Regions from separate parts of the Streptomyces sp. NPDC051822 genome, predicted to be linked through region 1. Evidence: riboswitches for the same ligand, from Rfam matches in the RefSeq annotation. Region 1 holds a riboswitch; the other holds the start of a gene.

Region 1 (3,190 bases):
GTCCAGGGTCTTGAGTCCGTCGCCGGTGTTGAGGACGACGGTGGTGAGGTTCGGGTCGATGAGACCGGCCTCGACGAGCTTCTTCGTGACGCCGACGGTCACGCCGCCCGCGGTCTCGGCGAAGATGCCCTCGGTCTGCGCGAGCAGCCTGATCGCGTCGACGACCTGCTCGTCGTTCACGTCCTCCACGGCGCCGCCGGTGCGGCGGGCGATGTCGAGGACGTACGGGCCGTCGGCCGGGTTGCCGATCGCGAGCGACTTGGCGATGGTGTTCGGCTTCTGGGGCCGTACGACGTCGTGGCCGGCCTTGAAGGCCACCGACACCGGGGAGCAGCCCTCGGCCTGGGCGCCGAAGATCTTGTACGGCTTGTCCTCGACGAGGCCCAGCTTGATGAGCTCCTGCAGACCCTTGTCGATCTTCGTGAGCTGCGAGCCGGACGCGATCGGGATGACGAGCTGGTCGGGGATGACCCAGCCGAGCTGCTCGCAGATCTCGTACGCCAGCGTCTTGGAGCCCTCGCCGTAGTACGGGCGGAGGTTGACGTTGACGAAGCCCCAGCCCTCGCCGAGCGGGTCGCCGATGAGCTCCGAGCAGAAGCGGTTGACGTCGTCGTAGTTGCCCTCGATGGCGACGAGGTCACCGCCGTAGACACCGGCCATGACGACCTTGCCCTGCTCCAGGTCGTGCGGGATGAACACGCAGGAGCGGAAGCCGGCGCGGGCGGCGGCGGCGCCGACGGCGCCGGCCAGGTTGCCGGTGGAGGAGCAGGAGAGCGTGGTGAAGCCGAAGGCGCGGGCGGCCTCGATGGCCTGGGCGACGACCCGGTCCTTGAAGGAGTGGGTCGGGTTGCCGGAGTCGTCCTTGACGAAGAGCTTGCCGGGGGCGACGCCGATCTCGCGGGCGAGGTTGTCGGCCTGGACGAGCTTGGTCCAGCCCGGGTTCAGGTTCGGCTTGTCGGCGACGTCGGCGGGTACGGGCAGCAGGGGGGCGTAGCGCCAGATGTTGGCGGGGCCGGCCTCGATCTGCTTGCGCAGCGCCTCGGGGTCACCGGTGGGGAGGTCGTACGCGACTTCGAGCGGTCCGAAACAGAGTTCGCAGGCGAAGATCGGGCCGAGTGCGAAGACTTCACCGCATTCGCGACACGAAAGCCCGGAAGCGGGACCGAGGTCGACGGTGGTGGCGGGGGTAGCGGTCTGTACAGCCATGGAGGCGAGGCCCTTTCTCCTCATCTTTCCCATGACGAATTTTTCGCCATGAGACGGATTTGGCACCTTCCCTAGTCGGGGGCCTCGCTGGAGGACGAGACGAACCGACTGGAGGGTTGCCGGGGCTTCAACGGGCCGTTTCCCTCTGCCCCTCTGGATGAGCGGTATTCGATTGTGAAGCGGGGTGAAGTTCCTTGCGGGCTTCGTTCCTGCGCTCCGACGCGGTCGGCACCCCGACGTGCATCGGGGATCCGCGTTGTTCAAGACTGTAACCGAAGGCCCGGACCCTTGGACCGGCCGTCCGAACCGCGAGATGGAGATCACGTGCTGGAAGAGGTGGAGCGCTGGCTGGCCCGGCGGTCCTGGTCCGTGGCGGACCGGCCGCTGGAGCGGATCCTCGCCGCCAAGCGTTCGACGCGCGTCAGCGTGGTGCTGCCGGCGCTGAACGAGGAGGCGACGGTCGGGGACATCGTCGCCGTGATCCGGCGTGAGCTGATGAGCGAGTCGGTGCCGCTGGTGGACGAGCTGGTGGTGATCGACTCGGGCTCCACGGACCGTACGGCGGAGGTGGCGGCGGCGGCCGGGGCGCGGGTGGTGGCGCGGGACGCGATCCTGCCCCGGATTCCGGCGGTGCCGGGCAAGGGCGAGGTCCTGTGGCGGTCGCTGATGGTGACGAGCGGGGACGTCGTCTGTTTCGTGGACGCGGACCTGCGGGACTTCTCGGCGGACTTCGTGACGGGGATCGTGGGCCCGCTGCTCACGGATCCGGACGTCCACTTCGTGAAGGCGATGTACGACCGCCCGTTCGGTGACACTCCTGGTCAGGGGGGTCGGGTGACGGAGCTGGTGGCGCGCCCGCTGCTGAACCTGCACTGGCCGCAGCTGGCCGGTTTCGTGCAGCCGCTGGGCGGCGAGTACGCGGCGCGGCGCTCGCTGCTCGAACGGCTGCCGTTCCCCGTCGGTTACGGAGTGGAACTGGGGCTGCTCGTGGACGCCCTGCACACGGTGGGCCTGGACGCTCTCGCGCAGGTGGACGTGGGGGTGCGCAAGCACCGGCACCAGGACGGGCAGGCGCTGGGCCGGATGGCGGCGGCGATCTACCGGACGGCGCAGCTGCGGCTGTCGCGGGGGCATCTGGTGCGGCCCTGGCTGACGCAGTTCGAGCGGGGAGAGGCGGGGTTCATACCCCGGACGTACGCGGTGGACACGGAGGAGCGGCCGCCGATGGCGGAGATCGCGGAGTACGCGCGCCGCCGCGTGGCGTAAGGCGCGGGGCGCGGGGAGGCGGGGCACGAGGAGGCGGGGCGCCGCCGCGTGGCGTAACGCTCGGGGAGGACGGCGGCACCGCGTGGCGTAACGCCCGATGATGATCTGTTTTGCCTACATTGCCCTTTTATGCGCTTCAGACAACACCACCTGGGCAGAGTGCTCGCGGCCATCGGGCTCGCGGCGGGCTCGCTCGCGTTCACGGCGGCGGGACCGGCCGTCGCGGACGTGGTCGAGCCGTTCGGCAAGCGGTACGACGAGTCGCTGTACGGCGACTTCACCACGATCGGCAACACGGTCATGGGCTGTCCCACGGCCCCCGCGGACCTGGCCGCCCGCTGCGCGACGGCGGCGGGCGGGCAGGGCTCCGACAACAACAACACCTTCGTGATGCGGCGGATCGACACGGTAGGCACGGGCGGCGGCCACGGTTCGAGCACCGGCAGGGTCACGGTCCCGGCGGGCGCGGAGGTCGCGTACGCCCGGCTCTTCTGGGGCGGCAACGACGGCACGTACAAGGGCCCGAGCGGCGCCCAGCTGAAGCGCTGCGACATCTCGGGCGCGGACGTGGACCCGTCCCCCGGCGACCCCACGACGACCGCCCCGGTGATCAAGGTGGGCGCGGGCCCCGTGACGCCCGTCTCGATCGACAGCATGGTCGCCGACCCGGCCGACGCCAACGGCCCGCACTACTACACGGGCGAGTCGGACGTGACGG
Region 2 (3,190 bases), on a different contig from region 1:
GAGCCCCGTCCATTCGATGGACGGGGCTCTTTGCCGTCCCCCGGGGTCGATAGGGTGGGACCGTATCCGTCACGTGACGATCCAGGAGCTGCCATGAGCGCTGTGACCCCCGCTGGAGGACCTACGTCGGCGGACCGCTCCTGGCCCGTCGTCCTGGAGGGTCTGCTGACCGGCCGCGACCAGAGCGCCGAGGACACCGCCTGGGCGATGGACAGGATCCTGCGCGGCGAGGCCACCGACGCCCAGATCGCCGGCTTCGCGGTCGCCCTGCGCGCCAAGGGCGAGACCGTCGAGGAGATCTCCGGGCTCGTCCGCACCATGTACGAGCACGCCAACACGATCGAGGTGCCCGGGCCCTCCGTCGACATCGTCGGCACCGGCGGCGACGGCGCCAAGACCGTCAACATCTCCACCATGTCCGCGATCGTCGTCGCCGGCACCGGTGCCAAGGTCGTCAAGCACGGCAACCGGGCCGCGTCCTCCGCGTCCGGCGCGTCCGACGTCCTGGAGAAGCTCGGCGTCAACCTGGAGCTGACCCCGCGGCGGGTCGCCGAGGTCGCGGAGGAAGCCGGCATCACCTTCTGCTTCGCGGTGAAGTTCCACCCGGCGCTGCGACACGTCGCCGCCGCCCGCAAGGAACTCGGCATCCGGACCACCTTCAACTTCCTCGGCCCGCTGACCAACCCGGCCCGTGTCCGGGCGCAGGCCACGGGTGTCGCCGACGCCCGGATGGCCCCGATCATGGCGGGGGTGCTCGCCGAGCGGGGCTCCTCCGCGCTGGTCTTCCGCGGCGACGACGGGCTCGACGAGCTGACCACCACCGCCACCTCCAAGGTGTGGGTGGTCCGTGACGGCTCGGTCCGTGAGGAGGCCTTCGACCCACGGGACGTCGGCATCGACCTCGTGCCGGTCGAGGCGCTGCGCGGCGCGGACGCCTCGTACAACGCGGACGTCGCCCGTCGGCTGCTCGCGGGGGAGACCGGTCCCGTAAGGGACGCGGTGCTGCTCAACTCGGCCGCCGCGCTGACCGCGCTCGCCCCGGGCGAGGGCACCCTGGCGGAGCAGATCCGGGCGGGCATGGAGAAGGCCGCGGAGGCGATCGACTCCGGCGAGGCCCGCAGGGCCCTGGAACGCTGGATCGCCGTCAGCAACGCGTGACTTCCGGACGAAGGGCCCCGCCACGGCGGGGCCCTTCGTCGCGTCCCGGAATCCGGACACGGGTTGCGCCCGGGCGATCACGTGGCATAGCTTCGGGTCAGGTCATGAGTGACAGCTACGAAGCCCCGGCTTGCTGTCCGGCAACCCTCCGTCCGTGGCGGGGTGCCCCGGGTGAAGACCAGGTCGTAGGCAGCGAGGTCTACGGCAAGCGCGGACCCCTGCACATGTCGAACGTGTGCGGCCCTGGGGTCCTGGTCCTCAAGGGAGCAGTCTCGTGAGCAAGCGAATGCGTTAGGGCTTCCGGCCCCTTTTCCCCTCCTCCGCACGAACACCGTGCGTCGAGGCAACACCCGTATGAGGCACCCCGCTTCGCGCTGCCCTGCGGGCCTTTCGCTGCCCTTTCCTGCCAGGGAGATACCGCCATGTCCGCGTACCCGAACGCCGCCGCCACCGCCGTCGCCCCCGAGTCCGCCGATCCCTGCTGCGCCGCCCCGCTGCCCGTGCTCGGCCGGGACGTCACCGTCCCGCTCGTCACCGGTGGCGAGGTGACCTACGCGGCGCTCGACTACGCGGCCAGCGCGCCGGCCCTCCAGCGGGTCTGGGACGACGTCGCCGCCTACGCCCCCTACTACGGCAGCGTCCACCGTGGCGCCGGCTACCTCTCCCAGCTCTCCACCGACCTCTTCGAGAACAGCCGCGCCACCGTCGCCGAGTTCCTCGACTGCCGCCCCGGCGACCAGGTCGTCTTCACCCGCTCCACCACCGACTCGCTCAACCTGCTCGCCGCCACGCTCCCCGCCGACTGCCGGGTCTTCGTCTTCGAGACCGAGCACCACGCCTCGCTGCTCCCCTGGCAGGACGCCCGGGTCACCTACCTCGACGCGCCCCGCACCCCCGAGCAGGCCGTCGCCACCCTGGAGCGCGCCCTCGCCGACCGCGAGCCGTACGGCCCCGCGCTGGTCTGCGTCACCGGAGCCTCCAACGTCACCGGCGAGCTGTGGCCGGTGAAGGAGCTGGCCGCCGCCGCGCACGCGCACGGCGCCCGGATCGTGCTCGACGCCGCCCAGCTCGCGCCCCACCACCCGGTCTCCGTCCAGGACCTCGACGTGGACTGGATCGCCTTCTCCGGGCACAAGCTGTACGCGCCCTTCGGCTCGGGCGTCCTCGCGGGCCGCGCCGACTGGCTCCAGGAGGCCGAGCCCTACCTCGCGGGCGGCGGCGCGTCGAAGAAGGTCGCCCGCCGCACCGACGGCGGGGTGGACGTCGAGTGGCACACCACAGCCGCCCGGCACGAGGCAGGCTCCCCGAACGTCATCGGCGTGTACTCCATCGCCTCCGCCTGCAAGGCGCTCACCGAGGCCGGCTTCGACACCCTCGTCGAGCGGGAGCGGCACCTGATCGCCAAGGTCCGCACGGGCCTCGCCGAGGTCCCCGAGGTCAAGGTGCTGTCGCTGTTCGGCGACGACGCCCCCCGGGTCGGCGTCATCTCCTTCGTGGTGGAGGGCTGGAACAGCTCCCACTTCGCCGCCGCGCTCTCCGCCGAGTACGGCATCGGCGTCCGCGACGGTCTCTTCTGCGCCCACCCGCTGGTCCGCACCCTGCTCGGCAGCGACCCGCAGACCCAGGGCGAGTGCGGCGCGCCCGAGGCGGCCCCGGGGGAGCGGTCCCTCAACGCCATCCGGGTCAGCTTCGGCGCCGGTACGCCGGACGAGCACGTCGAGCGGTTCGTCGGCGCCGTGAAGGAGCTGGTCCGGGACGGCGCGCAGTGGAAGTACCGCACCGAGGACGGCCGCTGCGTCCCCGACCGCGGCTGAGTGCTCACTCGTACGGGTGAAGGGGGCCTCCCGACCGGGAGGCCCCCTTCACCTTGACGCGTGTGCGGCCTCAGGACTCCAGACCGATGGCGAAGGCCGCCTCCAGGTCGTGCTGGGAGTAGGTGCGGAAGGCGACGTGGGTGTCCGTGGCCTCGACGCCCGGGATCTTGCTGATGCTGCCGGGGATCACGTCCGCCAGGTCGTCGTGGCGCGGCACC

What was found. Region 1 has a riboswitch for S-adenosylmethionine ahead of thrC (threonine synthase). Riboswitches for the same ligand answer to the same signal wherever they lie in the genome.
Region 2: another riboswitch for S-adenosylmethionine. It lies ahead of ACIA8N_RS01745 (aminotransferase class V-fold PLP-dependent enzyme); the one in region 1 lies ahead of thrC (threonine synthase).

Annotation. Positions count from the first base shown of each region.
Region 1 covers NZ_JBITBZ010000008.1:138,738-141,927, reverse strand. The annotation lists gene thrC (threonine synthase) at 1-1,206, opposite strand, end outside; SAM riboswitch class I at 1,224-1,370, opposite strand; gene ACIA8N_RS23980 (glucosyl-3-phosphoglycerate synthase) at 1,531-2,472, shown strand; gene ACIA8N_RS23975 (hypothetical protein) at 2,602-3,190, shown strand, end outside.
Region 2 covers NZ_JBITBZ010000001.1:381,476-384,665, reverse strand. The annotation lists gene trpD (anthranilate phosphoribosyltransferase) at 94-1,158, shown strand; SAM riboswitch class IV at 1,259-1,375, shown strand; gene ACIA8N_RS01745 (aminotransferase class V-fold PLP-dependent enzyme) at 1,581-2,972, shown strand; gene ACIA8N_RS01740 (Lrp/AsnC family transcriptional regulator) at 3,043-3,190, opposite strand, start outside.